4 regions of the Aneurinibacillus sp. UBA3580 genome follow, and region 3 is predicted to be linked to each of the others. Evidence: riboswitches for the same ligand, from Rfam matches in the RefSeq annotation. Region 3 holds a riboswitch; each other region holds the start of a gene.

Region 1 (5,585 bases), on a different contig from region 3:
TGTTTTGATAACGCTCCATAAGCTCCTGAATCTTCTCATCCGTTTGCTTCAGCTTATCGTTATAACGAACAACTGTTACGTTGTCAGTCATCCACTCGCCAAGCTCACGGTGAATCTTATATGCATTTTCCGTACCGCTTGTCATATTTGTGATGCGGTCGTATTTCTCTTGTTCTTTCTTCACTTGCGCATCGAATATAGTAGAAGAAACATCTTCAGCAGACTTGTTCAAGCCTTTGATGTATTCGATTGCTTTCGGACCCGCTACCATACCGCCGTATACCGCGGACAGCAGAGAGTTCGCACCCAGACGGTTTGCGCCGTGCTGTGAGTAATCACACTCACCCGCAGCAAACAGGCCAGGAATTTGCGTCATTTGGTTATAGTCAACCCACAGACCGCCCATGGAATAGTGAACAGCAGGGAAGATTTTCATCGGAACTTTGCGCGGATCGTCGCCGACGAATTTCTCGTAAATCTCGATGATACCGCCCAATTTGATATCCAGCTCATGCGGATCTTTGTGGGACAGGTCGAGATATACCATGTTTTCGCCGTTTATGCCAAGCTTCTGGTTAACACAAACGTCGAAAATCTCACGGGTCGCGATGTCACGCGGTACAAGGTTTCCGTAAGCCGGATATTTCTCTTCAAGGAAGTACCAGGGTTTACCGTCTTTATATGTCCATACGCGTCCACCTTCACCGCGGGCAGATTCGGACATCAGACGAAGCTTGTCATCTCCTGGAATCGCAGTCGGGTGAATCTGGATGAATTCTCCATTTGCGTAAGCCGCGCCCTGCTGGTATACAGCAGAAGCAGCCGTTGCCGTATTAATAACAGAGTTCGTAGACTTACCAAAGATAATACCAGGGCCACCTGTCGCAAGAATAACGGCGTCCGCTTTGAAAGATTTGATTTCCATTGAACGCAGGTTCTGTGCAGTAATGCCGCGGCATACACCGTCTTCGTCAATAACAGCGGACAAGAATTCCCATCCTTCGTATTTCGTAACAAGACCGTTTACTTCCCAGCGGCGAACCTGCTCGTCCAATGCGTATAGGAGCTGCTGACCCGTGGTGGCGCCGGCGAATGCCGTACGGTGATGCTGTGTACCCCCGAAGCGGCGGAAGTCAATCAGACCTTCCGGCGTACGGTTAAACATAACGCCCATGCGGTCAAACATATAGATAATGCCCGGTGCGGCATCGCACATCGCTTTTACCGGCGGCTGGTTTGCAAGGAAGTCCCCGCCATATACCGTATCGTCAAAGTGGATCCACGGAGAATCCCCTTCACCCTTCGTATTTACCGCTCCGTTAATACCGCCCTGCGCACAAACAGAGTGAGAGCGTTTTACAGGAACAAGAGAAAACAACTCAACCGGGTAGCCGGCTTCAGCGGCTTTGATTGTGGACATTAATCCTGCCAGACCGCCACCAACTACGATAATTTTACCTTTACTCATGCTCTAACCCCCTATTTTTGGACTGCTTGTGCTACATCAACGGGATTCGCAAATGAGAACAGAGCAAGCAATCCCATTGCCGACATTAACACGAACACAGCCATGGTTACATATGTAGAGATGCGCTGCGCACGGGGACCAACTGTAATACCCCAGCTTACAGCAAAGCTCCACAGACCGTTTGCAAAGTGGAATGTTGCGGACAGAAGACCAATAATATAGAATGCCAGCATGAATGGGTTATCTAAAATTTCGTTCATCAATGTGAACAGGCCAGTCGCTTCCACATTTCCGATTACCATTTGCATTTTTGTTTCCCATACATGCCATGTAATGAAAATGAGCGTGATAACACCTGTTACACGCTGCAGCATGAACATTACATTACGGAAATAGCCATAGTTACCCACGTTATTCTTTGCCTGAAATGCAATGTACAGTCCGTAAATGCCATGATACAGAATGGGCAAGAAAATAAAGAGGATTTCGATGAGGGCCAGGAACGGAAGCCCTTCCATAATCTCAACGCGCTCAAGAAAAGCTTCTTCACCGCGCGTTGCATAATAGTTCGTTAGCAAGTGGACGAATAAGAATCCCCCGATGGGTACAACGCCTAGCAGGGAATGTAGTTTACGGTTAAAAAAATGCCGATGATTCATCATTGCATAAATTCCCCCTTTCACAAGGATCCGCTACAATTTTTCTAGTCTGACACTTTTTTCACAAAAACGTTTAACACACCCAATTTCTCTCCGACTTCTCTACAGTTCTCTCGAAACACCCCTACCACTTCATTTTTCTCTCTAAACTCCCCCTTTATCCGCTCTACTCTACATGCATGACATGAAGAAAAGCTTCCCAAGGAAGCCTTAAAAATAAATGAAGACTTTGTGACAAATTCATTTTACTCCGTCAAAGAGACAGCGTCAAGGAAAGCGACGGACAAATTGTCGAAATTCGCCGATACCAAAATGATTATCTTGATGCTGCCGATTGTTTAAAAATACCGGTATTATATTTTTCAATAAACTGTTCTACCAGTGGACCGATCTTTACGAACTCCACAAGGAACCCGTCATGACCGTAAATGGATTCAACAAAGTGATATTCCACTTCTTTGTGCGAGGCTTTCAGCATCTCCACTACTTCTTCCTGATGATCGGCAGGATACAGCAAGTCATTCGAAATAGCGATGGAAAGCACCCTGGCCTGAATCCGTTCCAGCGCCGCTTTAATACCTCCGCGTCCTCGCCCGATATCGTGCGAGTCCATTGCTTTCAATAAATACAGGTAACTGTTGGCATCAAACCGCTCGACCAGCTTTTGCCCTTGATAACGGAGGTAGCTCTCGATGTTGAATGTGGAATCAAACTGGGTTACATCCCGTTCGTCTTTCAAACGCCGGCCGAAACGATACTCAAACAAATCAGCCGTACGATACGTAATCATTCCTAACATACGGGCAATCGACAATCCGTTGACCGGTCCTTTCCCCGGGTAATAATGTCCTCTCTTCCACTCCGGATCGGACAGAATGGCCTGCCGTCCCACATCATTGTATGCAATGGCGATCGCAGACAGCCGGGCCGATGTAGCAATAGGCAGGACAAGATGCATCATCTCCGGGTACATAACCGCCCATTCGTAAGCCTGCATTCCGCCCATTGAGCCTCCAACAACGGCAAACAATTTATCTATCCCTAAACGCTTCACCATTAGATACTGCAGCTGTACCATATCCCGTATGGTGACTACCGGAAAATCCGCGCCATATGGCCTCCCGGTCTCCGGGTTAAGGGAAGCAGGACCTGTCGTACCGGAACATCCGCCTAATACGTTCGACGTCACCACAAAGTATTTATTCGTATCAATATAGCGTCCGGGACCGATAAGGCCTTCCCACCATCCCGGCTGTTCTTCATCTCCGACTGCGCATGCGTCACCGGTAAGCGCATGACAAACGAGGATCGCATTCGTCTTCTCCTCATTCAGCGTTCCGCTCGTCTCAAATGCCACTTCAACCTGTCTCAGCGTATCACCGCACTCCAGTTTTATTTCGTCTATCACCATCTTCTGTATCATGCGCTCGTCACTCCCTTCTGCTCTTTTTCTCTCCGCACCATACCGTAGCGGCGAACCAACTTATAAAAAATGCCTCTTCCTTATAAGGAAGAGGCGTTCATAGCTCATCGTCCTCCCCTTATCTTCCAGAACGTTTAAACCGTTCTGCTGGAATTGGCACCTCATCCGCACACATGCACGGGGTTGCCGGGCTTCATCGGGCCAGTCCCTCCGCCTCTCTTGATAAGAGCTATCTTATTGTATTCCGTCTTTCTGCGAGTTAGTTCAATACTACGTTTTTTACTGACTAATGTCAATATTGACAAAAAGAAAGTTCGTTTTGTAAACTCAGTATTATAATAGGTTAACATAAGACAAGGAGAAAGCTCATGCGAAACGAAAACATGAAAATGATGATTCTTTCGGCCTTATTCTGCGCACTAACAGCGGTTTTTGCTCAGATTTCTTTTTCATTTATTCCGCAGGTTCCTTTTACTCTCCAGAATTTTGCTATCGCGCTTACCGCTATCATTCTAGGAAGACGCTATGGAACAATCGCTGTTCTGCTCTATCTACTGCTCGGTGCTGTAGGCGCACCGGTGTTTGCCCAATTTTCCGGCGGGTTCGGCATCATTGTTGGCAAAACAGGCGGATACTTAATCGGATATGTTATAGCCGTGTTCGTCATGGGTACGTTGCTTAAAAACAAGGATATCACATTTTTCCGCGCGCTGCTTGCGAATGTAGTCGGATTGGCCATCATCTATGCATGCGGTGTCACTCAGTTAAAATTCGTACTGAGCCTACCGTGGAACCAGGCATTTGCTTTCGGTATGGGGCTGTTCGTACTGCCTGACCTGGTTAAGATTGCGGTCGCTTCCTATATCGGAGTGCTTGTCCGCCGACGTCTCGCTGCGGCAGGTCTTCTTCCGGCCTCCCTTCGCAAAAGCCACATCACCGCATAATGATCCGTTACGTCAAAAAAGAGCCCGGCCGTTCAAAAGACGGCGAGCTCTTTTTTATGTTTGTTATACTCCATATACCATGGCAGCTTCTTTGGCATCAAGTCCAAAGGACGTATGAAGGCTGCGTACCGCCGCTTCCATCTGAGCCAGCGGAATGACGCAAGAAACTTTAATCTCGGATGTAGACACCATCTTAATCTCCACGCCTGCCTCAGCCAGACAGGTAAACATCCGGGCTGCCACACCCGGATTCGTAATCATGCCGGCTCCGACAATCGAGACTTTGGCCAGGTCTTCCTCTGCCACCGCATACCCAAACTCAAGTTCTTCCCTATGCTTAAGCAAAACATCCAGCGTCCGTTTTACTTCCTCACCGCTTACAGAAAACGATACATTCGTTGTATTAGCTTCATAAGCACTTTGTACGATAACATCTACATTAATATGCTCTTCCGCCAGTGTGGCGAATAGTCTGGACATTGCATTCAATTTGGCCGGCATATCGGCTACCGTAATTTTCGCCACGCTTTTATCGTGAGCAATTCCGCTAACAACCAACCCTTGCTCCATATTCGATTCCTCCCCAATCATGGTTCCTTCTTCTGTGCCAAAGCTTGAGCGAACGGTTAAAGAGACACGATGCTGCTTTGCGCATTCCACCGCACGGGGATGGAGAACCCCGGCTCCAAGCGTCGCCAGCTCAAGCATTTCATCATAAGAGATATAGGGCAGTTTCCTTGCAGAAGAAACAATGCGTGGATCTGCTGTATATACACCGTCCACATCAGTATAAATCTCGCATCTATCCGCCTGAAGCGCTGCTGCCAGCGCCACTGCCGTCGTATCCGAACCGCCCCGCCCAAGCGTCGTAATTTGCCCGTCAGAGGAAATACCCTGGAATCCAGCGACAATAACTACCTTCCCTTTGGCGAGCGCATCTCGAAGCGGTGTCGGATCAATCTGCGTAATACGCGCCTTCGTATGGACCTCTTCCGTTGTAATACCGGCCTGCCAGCCGGTCATTGATACGGCACTCTGCCCCAACTCCTGTAAGGCCATGGTCAGCAACGCAATAGATACCTGTTCTCCGG
Region 2 (5,585 bases), on a different contig from region 3:
CGGCCCCCTGTTCGGTGCGTGTAAACTGCTCAAGGCCTCTTTTCAGCATGGTGACAATAGTGGACTTACCGCCGCTGACCGGTCCCATCAACAGCAGGATGCGTTTTCTTACATCGAGGCGCATGGCGGCGGAATGGAAATACTCTTCTACCAGTTTCTCGATTGCACGGTCCAATCCGTAAATTTCTCGGCTGAAAAACTTATAGCTCTTGCTTCCATCCTCATTATGTTCAATCCCGGCATGCTTGATCATGTTATACACCCGGGAATGTGCGGTCTGGGCAACGTGCGGATTTTTCCTAACAATCTCAAGGTACTCGGCGAATGTCCCTTCCCAAACTAGCTGTTCTTCGCGTGTACGGTATTCTGCAATCCGCTTCAGGATATCCATCGGGCACTCCTCTCCTTTTCTTCGTTCAGAATGGTCAGTCAGGGATGCGTTTTTACTATCCTATTCCACACATGCAGGTGACATGCTAAATATCTGCCTGCTTTAGCGCCCAAGACGCTTACGCAATCAGATGAGAAGAGAAGGAAAGCGATAGAAAGCAAAGGAGAAGACTAAAACATAAGATTTTTCTGTAAAAATAGGGCTGAGATGCGCATATAGCTCACCTCAGCCCTATTTTTATGTCTTTATTTCTCGTATGTAGCCCCGTGCATTACTTCATAAATTTCCAACTGCGAGCCGGTGGCCGGATTGTTATCGGAGGAATGTGCATGTGCCTGACGGAAGCTTTCGCTTTCGGTCCACGCTTTGAACGACTCTTCGCTATCCCATTTCGTGTACACGATTTGCTTGTCCCCTTCTTTTGCGCTTAAAAACTGGAACTCCAGACAGCCAGGAACATTGCGCATACGCTCCGCGCTTTTGGCAAACATTTCTCCCATGCGGCCTTTCATCGCGGCCGGAACATGCAGTACATTCATGACAACGTACATGGTGAGCCCACCTCCATAAAATATCAATCCCTTTCACTATAGCAAATCCATCTGTGCTTTTCCAATTGCAAGCGTACAAACTTTGTCAAGATTACCGTGTTTCCATATGTTCCAATAGTTAAAATATGAGGTATAATAAAGTGAAAAGTACTCTTGGGAGAGGAGACATAGAAAATGGCAATTATTTTAGGAGTTACATTCCTGGTGCTTGGCGCAATTTTCACGGCTGGATATAATGAAGACAAGACTTGGGGTCTATAAATCAGCAAAAAACCACCATGGCATCTCAGCCGCAACCCCGACATGAAAATCGTGGGAAGGGCGGCGCTGACTTTTGGGGTACGAAGGGAAAGAGAGAAGAGAACGAGAGGATGATTGCAATGGGGAAAAAGGCGAACGCCTTTTTCCCCCCTGGATCTTATTTCCTCTTCCCTTTCCTTCTTTTCTCATGATTTTCACAGAAAAAGGCAAAGAGCGAATGGCTCTTTGCCTTTTTTGTCTTCCATATCATTAGAATACAGGAATAACCGCGCCTTTGTACTTCTCATCGATAAATTTCTTCACATCTTCGGATTTCAGTACTTCAATCAGCTTTTTGATTTCTTCACGGTTTTCGTCGCCTTCTTTAACGGCTACGATGTTCGCGAATGTCTTCGCCGCATCGGAATCTTTCTTCTCTACCGCGAGCGCCTGGTCGAATGTCAGACCACCTTCCATCGCGTAGTTTCCGTTTATAACTGCGTAGTCGACTTCGTTAATCGCGCGCGGCAGCATAGATGCCTGCATTTCTTTAATTTGGATGTTATGCGGATTTTCTACGATATCCTGCTTGGACAGGCTGTTCAGCTCTTTGCCCGGTGTCAGCTTAATCCAACCTTTGGACTCGATCAGTTTGAGTGCGCGCGCACCGTTCGACACATCGTCCGGAATAGCGATAACTGCGCCGTTCTTCGGCTCGGCCGCTTTTTCTTTACCAGGATACAGGCCCATCGGCTCTAAGTGGATGCCGTCTAATGCCTTAATGTGTGTGTTGTGCTTTTTGTTAAACTCATCAAGATACGGAACCGTTTGGAAGTAGTTCGCGTCAATTTGCTTTTCTTCAAGTGCAGTATTCGGAAGCACATAATCATCGAATACTTTTACTTCCATTTCTACGCCCTGCTCTTTCAATTTATCTTTTACATGTTCAAGAATTTCCGCATGTGGAACGGCGCTTGCTCCTACAACAATTTTCTTTGTTTCCTGCTTCTGATCACTACCGTCAGCTTTTTGGTCACTGTTATTGCCACCGCCTCCGCATGCTGCAAGTACACCAACAGTAAGCAGCAGAATCATTGCTACGATCCACTTTTTCATCATCTGTTCCCCCTCTTCACTACCAATTATCTTTTTATTTACTCGTGTGTCTAATCAAGTTGCTATTTGCACCACGTATGCGGGCCCTGCATACGTAATACAAAAAACCCTCTCCGGCAGACCAGAGAGGGTTTATTTCACATTTATACCACACTCTTATCTGTCAGGATAGAATATCCTGCTGGAATTGGCACAGCATTCTCCGTAACACGGAAAATCCGCTGCCGGGCTTCATCGGGCCAGTCCCTCCACCTCTCTCGATAAGCGAGATGCATATTTAGTTGCACTGAAAATTATATTACGCATCTTTTAAATACTTGTCAATTATTTTTTTAATAAAAGATATATTGTCAATCGCAAGAAAAAATTCCCGTACGATTGACAAGCTGATCATGCAGCTCTTTCAGCGTCCCATGCGCATCAACATGGTGCTGCGGTACACCTCGATCAATTTTGTAGTCTTCGACCAAAAATGTTTTCAATCCAACTTCTGCAGCCACCATATCCTGCTGCATATCGTTGCCGATCATAATTGCGTTTTCCGGTTTGATGCCGATACGCTCACAGATTTCCAGGAAGTATTTCGGATTGGGCTTGCAATAGTGTGACGTCTCAAAAATAGTAACATGCTCAAAGTCATTCTCTAGCAAACCGGCCCACTTCATACGCTCCCGAATGGCTATCCCCGGAAATACCGGATTCGTAGCAACAACCAGCCTGTAGCCCTGTTTTTTCGCTTCTTCTACTACTTTCAGCGCGTATGGATGCGGTTCAATATCTTCTTTCAGCAGCGGAAATTCTTCCGAATAAAATTTATCGAATAACGGCCAGATATCCCCCTGTTCCACACCGCACGCCGCAAGAAAATGTTCCCGAAAAATTTCTTCGTTTGTACGTTCCGCTCCAGCGTCTTTCATCATCTGCTTTGTCGCATTCCATACGGACTTGACCAGCAGCTCCGGATCGACGAGGTGGGCGGTATATTCCCCCAGCCGCTTCATATAACGGTTCAGAAACGCTTCCGTATCCAGCATCAGCAGCGTTCCGTCCAAATCGAAAAATATTGCTTTCTTTGCCATACAAAGCTCCCCTTCTTTCATCGTCTTATCTCCTGCTTTATCTTCTATTTCATACCGGGATATCCAATTTGCCTTAGCGCTTCATACAGTACAATCGCAGCGGTATTGGACAGGTTCAGCGATCGGGTTGCGTCTCCCATTGGAATTCGAATGATTTGCTCGGGATACTGCGAGAGGATATCCTGGGGAATACCCGTCGTTTCCTTACCGAAAACAAAAAAATCACCATCCCTGTACTTTACTTCGGAATGGTATTTGTTACCGCTCGTTTCGATAAAGAAAAAACGACCGTCCGAATGCTTTGCCGCAAAGTCAGCAAAAGACTGGTAATATGTAATGTCCACCGCGTGCCAGTAATCAAGCCCTGCCCGTTTTAAATACCGGTCATCTGTCGAGAATCCGAGCGGTTCAATCAAATGGAGCTTCGTACGGGTTGCGGCACACGTCCGGGCCACATTGCCCGTATTGGCCGGAATTAACGGCTCATGCAGCACGATATTCAACGCCATTCACTTGTTCACCTCATGTTTTATCATAGCACAAAAATGCCAATCAACATACATGAACAGCCATTCAAACTATACCGAAGCAAGCTCCACAGAGCATCGTCCGGCTCCGTCCCTTATAAAATATGAAAAAATCGATATTGAATGTTCGGTGTATAAGCGGTTGAATCACGATAGTCCCAGTACCGGTGACGGCTATTCGTCGTATGCGCGTTAACAAGCGGCATACCGCGGCCATCTTTAGCCACAACAATGGTGGAGTGCTGCCACCGTCCATCACCGTCAAAATCATAACAGATGACATCCCCAAGCGATAGCTGATCCGCACTCGATTTCGTCTCCGTTCTAATACGCCCCTTCTCCAAATACCAGCGAAAGCTATGAGCCACGGCCCAGCTAAAGCTCCAGAGTGCCGATGGACTGTTTCCGCCTCGATACCACCAGCCATTCGACCGGCTACCCGTCACCTGTAGAGGAATACCGCCCGCATACAGGCACTGGGAGATAAAATTCGTACAGTCTACATCAAAATGACGGAACTGCGGATTATAGTCATTCCACCACGCTTCCGCATACCGGATAGCCTGCAGACGATTATATGAATAGTTCTGATCTGTTTTCGTTTGCCGCTTGTCTTCAGCTTCTGTATTTTCATACTGATGAAAAACAGGGATGGCTGCTTCATGCGGAATTTTCTCTTCATGCACCACCAACCATTTATCCTGCGGGCGATGTAGAATCACACGCATCTGCATCTCTTTCTCCTGCTCATGCCACCTTCTTTCAAGTTGATAGGCGTACCATTCCCTCGCCTCAATCCGAACGACAACCTCATCTTCCATTTCTCTTTCTACCTGCAGGGTATGAATTTGCACTTTGCTTTTTATCGGACGTGCATTTCGTTGGTTCAACTGCTCCCAGCGGAAAGTGCTGTACCTTTTTACCCGCTTCGCCTGCTCCGCGCTTACACAATCGAAGAAATCATCTGTTTCTACAACCAATCCTTTCGTCCGGCACTCTAAATATTTCTCAAGTGCACTTCTCCAGGTTGTCATTATGCTTCCCCTTTCCGCAATCCAATGATTTCAAAATATGTATATGCGTCCGTAGAGCACGAATTCCCTGTAGCTTTCCTATACTTTCCCCCGTAAAAATAAAAGGGATGGCTGCACTTCGTATTAGAAGCGCCGTCATCCCTTCTTCTCTGTATATTCTTATGTCAAACCGACTTCCGATCGTTCCAACACACCTTCAAGCTGCAGTAAATGTTCTTTAATGTCCAATCCCCCGCCGTAACCGACCAGTGCGCCGTTCGAGCCGATAACCCGGTGGCAAGGAACGAAGATGGACAGCGGATTCTTATTGTTAGCTCCCCCTATGGCACGCACCGCTTTGGCTGCGTTAATTGCAAGAGCGATATCTTTATAGGATTTAGTTTCACCGTAAGGAATTTGCCGGAGCTGATTCCATACAAGCTTTTGAAACGGGGTGCCATATACGTCAAGAGGAAGGGTAAATTCCCGGCGCTCCCCTGCAAAATACTCGTCCAATTGTTCCGTCGCTTTGAGAAAGACCTCAGGTGCGTAGGTAATGTTCTCCGTATGGAGCCATTTTTTCGCCCACCGCATTAACGAGAGTTTCGTCGCATCTCCTTCGCCGAATTCCACCCAACATACCCCCGTGTCTGTTGCGGCCAACGTAA
Region 3 (5,585 bases):
AAGGGCTACATGGCTGAATTGAAAAAGGATGAAAAAACCGGCAAATATATTTTTGTGGAAACGAATTGCCCGATTTCAACCGTCGCCAAAGAATACACATACGCTTGCAATTGTGAAAAGACGTTGTTCGAGAATGTGCTGAACGCCGAGGTAGAGCAGGAGCAATGCATGGCGACCGGCGGCGATAACTGCGTATACATCATTAACGAAAAAGACGGAAAAGGCGCAAAGGAAACGCGTTAATGCCGAAAAAATGAACAAAGAAACGAACCGCACAGACCTTTATGGACTGTGAGGGTATTTTTTGCGGTATAGACACTTATGCCGCTGCTGACTTTAATGGTGCGAAGGAAAAAAGAGGAAGGGATGAGGAGAGGATTTTAATGGTGAAAAAGGCGAATGCCTTTTTCTTTAATTTAATAAACGTTCTTTCTGCTATACAATATTATACCTTCTTACTCCTTTGCACCTGCATCCTTCAATAACTTCTCAATTTCTGGGAAGTTATTACTTTTAGCGAGGGCGAGTGGAGTTTCGCCGTTATCATTTTTAGCATTGATGTCTGCTTTGGCATCTATAAGGACTTTTACAGCATCGGTTTTTCCTTTTTGACTACCCCAGTGTAACGGAGTTTGACCACTTTCATCTGCTTTATTAACGTCAGCTCCCTTTTCAATAATTTGTTTAATTATTTCAGGATCTCCTACTTTTGTGGCGGCAGTTAATAAGGTACCATACTCAGGCATTTCATAATTAGGTTCTATATCCTCTTTTAAAGCATTAGAAACCGCTTGCTTATCTTCCTTATTTATTGCTGAAAACAATTCTTTATAAAATGATTTCTCATCTTTCATTGTTTCCGGTTGATGAGTAGTTCTTTCTTGTGAACACCCAAATGCTAAGGCACTCACTAAAAAAATGAATAATAAAATAATACCTTTCTTTGCTAACCCTATCTTCTTTTTCATAAAAATCATCTCCAGACTTTTAAAGTTAAACTTTATATAATATATTGAAAATAAGGGAATAAAGACCGATTTGGCCCCCATTCCCGTGAAACAATTATGTTACATTACCATGTTGTATTTCCTTTTCCGATTCCAGTACTAAAAGTCCAAGTCGATCCTGTAGTCGATCTCTTCCCATAATCTGCTGAAAAAGGCGGCCAGAAGAGCCGCCTAACCCAAAAAAGAGAAGAAAGGAATCAAAAACAAGAAAAGGGGCTGTCACCCATCCGTCTATTTAGACTCTGGGTCATCCATCCATTCGTAAGCGTAAGCGAAGAAAACCGCCTGCGAGTTTTCCTTACTGTTAATTTTGTACGGCGGAGGCGGCGATCAGCTTAATGACATCGTCGATGCCGCTCAGTGTACCGCGCTGGAGGACAAGCTCCTGTCCGATACATAGAGCCAGCGTTTCGCCTTTGGCACGCAGCGCCGGATCGGCGATGCTCTCCAGGTCTGAGACGTGCGCCAGGCCGATGACACGGCGCATCATTTTGCAGCCCGCGTAGCCTGCGGCGTCTTTCAGTACATCAAGCAGGTAGGCATCCAGGTATCCCGGTGTTTTCGCATAAGGCTCCTGCGCCTGCTCTTCCCATAAAGTGCGGAATTCAGTTTCAAACACGCGCCATACTTCCGATACTGTCTCCAGCAGATACGCCTGGTACGCTTCGCGCTCCTGCGGGTCCGGCGTATGGCCTTCATGTGCCGCGTAATTGAGCAGCAGGTTAGCAATGACGGCTCCGATATCGAAGCCCATGGGGCCATAATAAGCGAACTCCGGGTCGATGACTTTCGTATCTTGCTCTGTCACCATGATGCTTCCGGTATGTAAATCACCGTGCAGCAATGCCTGACCGAGCGTCATGAATCTTTCTTTTAGCCGGGCAACTTCAAGCTTAAGCTCATCGTTGCTCCAGATGCGCTGGACCGTATTGGTGATGAGCGGATTGTACGCATTGGACGGATCGTCAAGGAACGGGTACGTAAATACAAAATTCTCCGTAATATTGCACAATTCCGGATTGGTAAAGGAAGCGGCTTTCCGCTTCTTCTCAAGCGGGGACATCGCAAGATCTGAAGTCAGGAACAGCGTACGCGCCAGGAATGTTCCGATTTGCTTTGCGAAGTTCGGATAGCGTTTTCTTTCCACCAGCCCTTTGCGCATAATCTCATAATCAGACAGGTCTTCCATGACGATAAGAGCCAAGTCGGTGTCATAGTGATAGACCCGTGGAACGGACCCCGGGCACAGCTCATTTTCCAGAATCAGCGCCTCGCTTTCAATGCGTGCGCGATCCAGCGTAAGCGGCCAGGAATCGCCGATAACGCGGACATAGGGAAGCGCCTGCTTGAAAATAATGCTTTTGCCGGACGGCCCTTCATCTTTGATATGAAACACGAAGTTCAGATTTCCGTCGCCGATTTCACGGCTGACAAGCCGGGCGTCCTGCGGGAACAAGCTCGGAATCTTGCGGGCGTATTCAACGGCCTCTTGTTCGGTAAGTGTGCGGTAAGACATCTCTATTTCCCCTCTCTGTCGGTTTTTCTATCAAATAAAAATAAAAACCCCTCTTTGCATTTGAAAGAGGGGTAGACGATCATCTTAACCTTATCTTTCAGAATGCGAATTCTGCAGGAGTTAGCACCTTACCGCTATAAGGCGGCAGGTTGCCGGGTTTCATCGGGCCAGTCCCTCAACCATCTCTCGATAAGCGTTATTCGTATGTGATTACATTACTAAAAATGTAGAACGCTTTGCTTGATTTGTCAAGCAAATGTAAACAGTCCACTGGTTGAGAAAAATTTTGAAAAAGTAATTGACACTCTCATACAATCCGGGTATGATTAGTTTCATTAAGAATAGTGAAAATAAAACACACTTATCCAGAGAAGGCGGAGGGATTAGGCCCGATGAAGCCCGGCAACCTGCTTGTATCCGTACAGGCAAGGTGCTACTTCCTACAGGACGATGTTCTGAAAGATAAGGATGTGAAGCCAATGCACAGGTACCCTCTTTCAGACATGGAAGAGGTTTTTTATATTTTTTATGTATTAATAATGTTTTTGTCATAAACATGTTCTCATCGAGAGAAGGCGGAGGGACTGGCCCGATGAAGCCCGGCAACCTGCCTGTATTCGTACAGGCAAGGTGCTACTTCCTGCAGGAGAGATCCTGAGAGATGAGAGGCAGCATCCTGTGAACTGAAGCGCCTCTCTTTCAGATGCAAAGAGAGGCGGTTTTCTTTTTTCATATGGTTGTACAACCATATGAAGAGAAGGATGGAGGGATAGAAGATTAGAGCTAGCGGTGGAAAAAAGCGAATGCTTTTTCTCATCTACAACTACCTTCTGTCTTTTTATCTTCTTTCTAAAATTTTTAAATGATAAGGGGAGTTTTTGAGATGAAGAAAAAAGTACAAATCCTTTTCTCTGCGTTCCTGATCGCAATACTGGCAATTGTGTCCAGTGCATGCGGCACGCAGAGTGCAAGCACGGGAGAGCAGAACGGCACGAAAGGCGCAAATGCAGCCGGATCGCTTGCAGGCAAACGAATTGCGCTTGTTATGCAGATGAACCTCGGTACATTTTCTGCTCAATACATAAGCGGGGTGAAAGAGGAAGTTGGAAAGTTTGGCGGACAGGTCACGGTGTTTGCGTCTGACGGAGATTTAGCGCGCATGGCGGCCAATGTAGATGCAGCCATTAATCAGAAGTTTGATGCCATTCTTATCGACCACGGCACACCTGAAGCGCTGCAGAATGGTGTTCAAAAGGCTGTGTCAAAAAATATTCCTGTTGTGGTATTTGATGCTAATATAAAGGTTCCGGGCGTTACTGTTCTTCAGCAAGACGATCAGGAGATGGCCAGGTCCGTGCTTGATAAGCTGGCGAAAGACAGTGGCGGCAAAGCGAATATCGTTAAAATTTGGGTAGCGGGATTTGCTCCGATGGAACGTCGCCAGGTGGCGTATGAGGAGTTCATGAAGAACAATCCGGGAATCAAAGAAGTAGCGGCATTCGGATCGGCTACGGCCAATACGGCGCTAGATACACAGGCGCAGATGGAAGCCGTGTTAAAGAAGTATCCGAATAAAGGCGATATTACTGCAGTATTCGCTGCCTGGGATGAATTCGCAAAAGGCGCAACCCGGGCAATTGAACAGGCTGGCCGTACGGAGATTAAAGTCTACGGTATTGATATGAGCGACGAGGACTTGCAGATGATTCAAAATCCGAAGGGACCCTGGGTAGCCTCCGCGGCCGTAGATCCAAAAGATATCGGCCGGGTTCAAGTACGCTATGCATACCAGAAGTTGCATGGCGATAAAACCCCGGACAACGTTGTGCTGAAGCCAGTACTCGTAACGAGAGAGCAACTGCCTGCTGAAAAAGTGACGACTGATACGTTGAGCAAGCATATTAAAGATTGGGGCTCAAGCCAGCAGGGCATTGTTGATTGGATGAAGAAGTAAGCTGTTTTCCCACCGGTTCGGGCGATCCGGTGGGCTTTTATCTGAACGAAGGAAGAAATGGAGGAGAACCGTATGGCACAGACGGCCGTAGAGCTGCGCATGCAGAATATAAACAAATCGTTCGCCGGAGTGCATGCGCTTAAACGTGTAGACTTTGCCGTGCGCGGCGGAGAGATTCACGCGCTGCTCGGAGCGAACGGAGCCGGAAAGAGTACGCTGATGAAGATTCTGTCCGGCGCGTACCGGGCGGACGGCGGAACCATTCAATTAGACGGGCGGACGCTTGCCATCGCAAGCCCGGCTGACGCGAAGGAAGCGGGGATCCACTGCGTATATCAGGAGGTGGATACGGCGCTCGTTCCGTCGCTTACCGTATGCGAGAACATTCTGCTGGATCGGAAACCGGGAAAGGGAGGCGCGCGCTGGATACGCTGGAACTCGCTGTACCGGGAAGCAGAAGCGATTCTACGAGACATTGGCTATGAGATTCCGGTAAAGGAAAAAGTGGAAAACCTTACCCTTTCAGAAAAACAGATTGTCCTTATTGCCAGAGCCGTATCCCAGCAGGCCAAATGCGTAATTTTCGATGAACCGACCGCTCCGCTGAGCATAGAAGAAGCGGAACGGTTATTTGAAGTAATGAAGCGTCTCAAGATGGGTGGTGTGGCCTGTATTTTCATCTCGCACCGCCTGCCGGAAATCATGGCTGTATGCGATCGGGTCACGGTGATGCGGGACGGGCGCCACGTGTGGACGAAAAGGACGGAAGAGATTGAGATTCCGCATATTGTTGAAGCGATGCTGGGCAAGTCGTTTCAGGAGGAGTACCCGAAGGTTGCTGCCAGGATTGGTGAAACGCTGCTTGAGGTGCGCGGCGTGCGCCGGGGCGTGAAAGTGCGCGGCGTTGATTTTCATGTGCGCAGTGGTGAAGTCGTCGGTATTGTCGGTCTGGTGGGTGCAGGCAAGACGGAGCTGTCCCGTCTGCTGTTCGGCGCGGATGTGATGGAAGGCGGGGAAATTGTGCTGGGTGGACGGAGTGTACAGCTGCGCGAGCCGCGGGATGCGGTCCGGGCCGGAATGGTCCTCGTGCCCGAGGAGCGGCGCAAGG
Region 4 (5,585 bases), on a different contig from region 3:
GATCGTGAAGGTAATATACCTGATAAGGCAATCCTTTTGCAATTCCTATAGAGCCTGGTGGGGTCCCTACAAGACCAAAATCGATACTCCCACTCGCTATCGCATTATTGACATCTCGTCCTGAATCAAATTTAATCCAATTCACTTTTATATCCGGATACTTTTTCTCCAGTAATCCTAAAGCCTTAGCAAGGAGTTCTCCATTAGGAGAAACCTGATAACCTATTCTAATTTCTTTTGGGATTGCACCAGACGAAGAAGGTAAAGAATTACCTTTTTGAGTTGATGCTGCTTGATCCGAGCATCCGGTGATAAAAGTAAAAATGATAACCATTAGTGTTACTAGCCCCACGTATATTTTTCTTTGCATAACCATCAACCTCTCTCTTTATACGGTATTTTTTACTATTCTAAATTTTTATTATCCTTCTCTCCCAACCCAATGGAATTGAAGGCGTTGATACCATCTAATAATGCTATCCATCAGTATGGCAATTCCCCCCATTAAAATAATGCCTACGAAAACAATATCACTTCGCAAATACTTACTCGCGTCCAATACCATCCATCCGATTCCTGAAGTAGCAGCTACCATTTCTGCAGCCACTAACGTCGCATATGTAACACCAATTGCTGTCCGAAGTCCTGTAATAATATCTGGAAGGCAGGACGGAAGGACAATATGTACAAGAATCTTCGTTTTCGTTGCTCCTAATGACAGGGCACTGTTTATCCGATCACGTGGCACCCGTTGTACACTTGATACGGTAGCAATAAACAGTGGAGCAAAAGCACTGAGAAATAATAGAGCTATTTTTGAAGTGTTATCGATACCTAGCCACAGAACGAGTAATGCGTAGTAGGCTAGTGGCGGCAAAGGCCTGTAAAACTCAATGATTGGATCAAAAATGGCAAGTATATATTTTGAATAACCACATAAAATCCCAAGCGGTACTGCTGTAAAAAATGCTAAAACTAGAGCCAAAAATAATCGATACAGGCTGTTTAAAACATGGGTCCCCAACGAGGAGCCTTTGTATCCTTCCCATATTAAGTCTAAAAAGGCTGCCCATACCGATTGAGGAGAAGGCAAAAAAAACGGGTCTATCCATCTCAAATTTGTACTTACTGTCCAAATCAGCATCAGTAACGCAATGCTAGCCATCGAAATTACTCGTACATGCACTTGCTTTTTGTCTATTTCCCGTGGTCCCTTTTCTCTTTCCATTTACTATCTCCTTTCTCGTTGCAATATAAATAAAAAAAGACTCCTTATTAAATAGCTGAATAAAAGCTAAATAAAAAGGAGCCTTCAGTTGACTGATCGGCTATCTAAGATACTATCAATTTTTTACATTATAAATATCATTACTCCAATAAGTCAAGTAAGAATAAAAGATAACATTTACCTGTTTTCATCCTTTTTTGTGCTATATTACGAAGAAAGAACAAGATGAAGCTGGCGAATTTGTTCCATAATGCTTTGCCTCTCCGCTCTGAGAAGCAGTACTTTCCATTTTAATTCCTCAAATAGATGCGGTTCTTTGCTGTGGCAAAGCTGACGATAAACGAGCACCAAATCTTCATTAATCTGATCAAACTTCTTCCACAATCCCTCGCTAACCATTTGGTGCAACTCCTGACGAAGCAGTTGATCTTTGTTATGCAAAGCAGCCAGAATTTGTTTCTGCCATTCGATATCACCAATTTTTTTAGCGTAAATATAAAGATCCAAATGGTCATTCACCCATGTTTCCATCATCTCTATCTCCCTCCTCGTTCGCTTGCTTTCTCAAATACCTGAAAAAACACAGCACATCTTCTTGTTTATTGGGCTACCGCGTCCTCTTCTGATGTTCTTTCAAAAACAATGTTCCATTCAGCAGCTTTTTTACGTTCGCACAGGTACCTCCTGGTTTTGCTTGATAACGGTAATAAATTCATGCAAAGAACGCTTGAGTCGCTGATTGTTTTCTTCATCTACACGAATGGTTCCATCGCTGACAACTTCAATGCTTGAATCTAGCAAATAGACGCCGCCCAGAATATAACGGGCTCCCAGGGCCGAAAGCACCGGTTTCAGTGCATAATCAATACTTAATAGATGACTTAATGTACCTCCTACAGCCAGCGGAAGTACAACTTTGTTCGCCAGCGCATCACGCGACAATAAATCAAGCAGCGCTTTCAATCCTCCTGCATACGCCGCTTTGTATACCGGGGTTGCAATAATAACGCCGCTCGCCTCTTCAATTAATGTACTGATGTTGTGTACAACAGGACTATCAAATCTGCCATAGACTAAATCCTCTGCAGGAATATCACGCACGGTAAACGAAACCGTATGCAATCCCTGATGCCCGATCAGAGTGTTCAGATACCGAACTACAGATGAAGTACGGGAGCTAGGAGAAATGCCTCCAGAAATGCTAATAATATCTGCCATTTTATTTTCCTCCATTATGAAATCATGTACTAAAAAAGGCTCCCACTCCCTTGCGCACCGGCAGGCAAATAGAGCAGGAGCCTTCGGTTGACCGATCGGCTGTCGATGTGGTTTCGTGTGCTACTTTCTTTTGGACGAGAATCTTGATACGTTGGTTGTTGAAGAAGACGAGCGCTGAACCGGGAAGCGTTGCTTTTCCAAACGATCGATTTGTGTAATTTTTGAATCATGGATGGCGATTTGAATCGATCCATACTGTAATCCTTGCAGCGCATCCAAAATATAATCGATCATTTGGTTTTGTTCTTCTTTTTCTGCGGACACATAAACACCTCCTTACCCCTGTGAGATAAGGAGGCGATATCAGCACATTCCTTATCTCTCAGGAAATTCTCCTGCTGGATGTAGCACCTTCCCGTGTTCTTCGCCAACGAAAGAACACAGGGGTTGCCGGGCTTCATCGGGCCAATCCCTCCGCCTCTCTTGATAAGTCATCTACCTTTTTTGCTTGTTGGCACCATCATAATACAATTAATCCTAACGGTCAACTAGGAATTTTAGATCTATTTCCCTTTTACCTAAAAAATATGAAAACTTCTATTTCCACTTTAATTTTCAGAAAAAATTTTTTAGGTATGTTCAGGTCAACAAATCCGTTTCCTTCAATACAAATTCGCGGTTTCTTGAAAGCAATGAAGATCGATCGGTTTTGTGCCAGCCCACTCTGCTGCCTGTAATCTCTATGCTGCTGGTTCGGTGGTAATCTGTAATCTCTACTTCAATCTTTTTCCGTACCTAAATGCATCCCAAAAACTATATCCTTTTACAACGGCTAAACACATATTTCTCGCGCTTTTAGCATCCCGATAGATCACATAAAGATACGGTATGATTTCTTGCTTCTTTATCATTTCTTTGCTAAGCATTATCACCTGTATTTTTCCGGTCGCAATCTGGCCATATTATAGAAAAGGCCTTCTGATTCTTGCTATTCAGAAGGCTCGTTACCCTAATAAATATTAATACTGCTTAAACCAGGTTTAGGTTCCTATCTTTTTAGCATAATTAATAAGCATAGACGCTACAGCCAAAACTAGACCAGTAGCAGAAAACAACATAAGAGCAATAAAGTAGGAATCTGTGATAGATACAATAAAACCAATACAAATGGGTGTAATAATACCTGAAATATTCCCTAAGAAACTCATACACCCTGCTACCATACCGACGTGTTGACGTTGGGCGATAGCGGCAGGCACAGTCAGGTATAATCCGGTCCAACGAAGGAAAAACAGTGCAATAGCAAGTAAGGTAATAGCCATGTTCACCGAAGTTATGTGTCCTAGGAGGAAAATCGAAATGCCGGTCACCACCCCAGAAATAGACAGGAGCGTACGCATGACCGTATTATGACTTCCTCCTTTCTGTCTCCAAAAATCCGCAATCCAGCCGCCAATTAATTCTCCGACAAATCCTGCACCAAAGATAATAAACACAGACGTGCCTATACTCTTTATATCTAAATGTTGTGTCTTAGCTAAATACATTGGTCCCCATGTCATCAAACCATAATATACGGTGCAATACGCAAACCAACCTAAGCACATAAACCAGAAACTACCACTTCTTACGTACTGCTTAATTCCGACTGCTCCCGTAGACAAGATCTCAGCGTTATTATATTCCTTATTAAGCTCAGTTTCCAGGTATTTACGTTCCGCTTCATTTACTCTTGGATTCGTGGAAGGATTTCCTCTAATAACCCTCCAGGTAAGTAATCCAATTATAATAGTGAGAATCCCTGTTCCGATCAAGGCACTGCGCCATCCACCGAACCAGGCCATAAATCCTACAATAATCGGTCCTCCTATTGCTGTTCCCAGTGGAGATCCACTGTCAAGAAGGGTAGCACCACGACCTCTTTCCTTAGAGGTTAACCAGATAGACTGTAATTTTCCTCCCGCCGGATAAACAGGTGCTTCTGTCACACCAAGTAGAAAGCGTAAGGCAATAAGCATCTTACTACCGTTAACAAATCCCGTAAACAGTTGTACGATTCCCCATAATACCGTTGCGCCTGCTACCACACCGGCAGGTTTATACCGGTCCGCAATCCAGCCGGAAGGAATTTGCATTAAAGCATATCCCCAGAAAAAAGAACTTAATATCACGCCTGTAATGGCCGGGTCCAGGTTTAAGTCCTTTGTTATGACAGGTAAAGCGATTGATAAAGCAGAGCGATCAACATAGTTAATTGCTACTAAGACAAGCAGCATGATAAACACTTGCCAGCGAACATTGGTAGGTTTCATTGGACCGAAGCTCACTTCTTGTCGAGATAAACTCTCAGTATATTTATTTGGTACCGTCATGACTATCAACCCCATTTCGTTCATTTTTCAGACAAGTAAAACGTATCAGTGTATATAAATGCACGTAAACTCTCATGAGAAACGGAGCTGTAGATATGGTTATAATCTCGTCCGCTGCTTTTTGTTTAAGATTTTTGCAATGATTTCTCGCGAATAGATGTGATGGTTGCTTGTACAGAAATACGTTCAGGGTTTGTTATAATTTCAATAATTGTTACTCTTTTAGAGGCGAGCGCGTATTTAAGCGTATCCTTAAATTCTTTATGTGTTGTTACACTGAAGCTCTGTGCCCCTAAAGCAACACCTAAAGCAGAAAAATTGGTGTGGCTTAACTCAGTGCCAATAACCCGTTCGGGATAATGCATTTCTTGATGCATTCGAATTGTCCCGTACATGCTGTTGTTAAATACGAGTGCAATAACCGGAATATTGTAACGAACTGCCGTTTCTAACTCCTGAATTGTCATCATAAAACCACCGTCTCCTGACAGGGAAACAACTGTTTTATCCGGTTTTGCCAGTTTTACACCGATCGCCGCCGGCAATCCGTATCCCATCGCACCTGATGTTGGGCCGATATATGTTTTGGGACTGGTAAAGGAATAAAAATTGTGCAACCAGCCTGCAAAATTACCGGCATCGTTTGTGATTATGGAATCCTCTGGAAGAATCTCTTGGAGAATACGAATAATTTCCCCGTTATCGATCGTATGTTCTTTCTCCGTATCCACTCTGTCACCAGCATGCTTATATATTTCATGCCGCTC

The links. A riboswitch is a leader RNA that binds a small molecule or an ion and turns the genes downstream of it on or off. The one in region 3 is predicted to bind S-adenosylmethionine.
Region 1: another riboswitch for S-adenosylmethionine. It lies ahead of metX (homoserine O-acetyltransferase MetX); the one in region 3 lies ahead of B2899_RS09035 (sugar ABC transporter substrate-binding protein).
Region 2: another riboswitch for S-adenosylmethionine. It lies ahead of B2899_RS16280 (MetQ/NlpA family ABC transporter substrate-binding protein); the one in region 3 lies ahead of B2899_RS09035 (sugar ABC transporter substrate-binding protein).
Region 4: another riboswitch for S-adenosylmethionine. It lies ahead of B2899_RS12280 (YezD family protein); the one in region 3 lies ahead of B2899_RS09035 (sugar ABC transporter substrate-binding protein).

What each region holds. Positions count from the first base shown of each region.
Region 1 covers NZ_DFMZ01000118.1:3,705-9,289, reverse strand. The annotation lists gene sdhA (succinate dehydrogenase flavoprotein subunit) at 1-1,468, opposite strand, end outside; gene B2899_RS16340 (succinate dehydrogenase cytochrome b558 subunit) at 1,480-2,130, opposite strand; gene metX (homoserine O-acetyltransferase MetX) at 2,444-3,550, opposite strand; SAM riboswitch class I at 3,666-3,779, opposite strand; gene B2899_RS16330 (biotin transporter BioY) at 3,919-4,494, shown strand; gene B2899_RS16325 (aspartate kinase) at 4,558-5,585, opposite strand, start outside.
Region 2 covers NZ_DFMZ01000117.1:1,927-7,511, reverse strand. The annotation lists gene B2899_RS16290 (PrkA family serine protein kinase) at 1-391, opposite strand, end outside; gene B2899_RS16285 (antibiotic biosynthesis monooxygenase family protein) at 637-942, opposite strand; gene B2899_RS16280 (MetQ/NlpA family ABC transporter substrate-binding protein) at 1,453-2,301, opposite strand; SAM riboswitch class I at 2,452-2,565, opposite strand; gene B2899_RS16275 (HAD family hydrolase) at 2,649-3,377, opposite strand; gene trmL (tRNA (uridine(34)/cytosine(34)/5-carboxymethylaminomethyluridine(34)-2'-O)-methyltransferase TrmL) at 3,422-3,886, opposite strand; gene B2899_RS16265 (amidase domain-containing protein) at 4,000-4,938, opposite strand; gene B2899_RS16260 (methylated-DNA--[protein]-cysteine S-methyltransferase) at 5,098-5,585, opposite strand, start outside.
Region 3 covers NZ_DFMZ01000055.1:19,972-25,556, reverse strand. The annotation lists gene B2899_RS09050 (helix-turn-helix transcriptional regulator) at 1-243, shown strand, start outside; gene B2899_RS09045 (ankyrin repeat domain-containing protein) at 456-968, opposite strand; gene mtnK (S-methyl-5-thioribose kinase) at 1,312-2,523, opposite strand; SAM riboswitch class I at 2,611-2,719, opposite strand; SAM riboswitch class I at 2,882-2,992, shown strand; SAM riboswitch class I at 3,083-3,191, shown strand; gene B2899_RS09035 (sugar ABC transporter substrate-binding protein) at 3,407-4,477, shown strand; gene B2899_RS09030 (sugar ABC transporter ATP-binding protein) at 4,550-5,585, shown strand, end outside.
Region 4 covers NZ_DFMZ01000081.1:20,443-26,027, forward strand. The annotation lists gene B2899_RS12260 (aliphatic sulfonate ABC transporter substrate-binding protein) at 1-376, opposite strand, end outside; gene B2899_RS12265 (ABC transporter permease) at 422-1,165, opposite strand; gene B2899_RS12270 (hypothetical protein) at 1,436-1,762, opposite strand; gene ssuE (NADPH-dependent FMN reductase) at 1,892-2,446, opposite strand; gene B2899_RS12280 (YezD family protein) at 2,567-2,770, opposite strand; SAM riboswitch class I at 2,819-2,939, opposite strand; gene B2899_RS12285 (MFS transporter) at 3,487-4,818, opposite strand; gene B2899_RS12290 (thiamine pyrophosphate-dependent enzyme) at 4,944-5,585, opposite strand, start outside.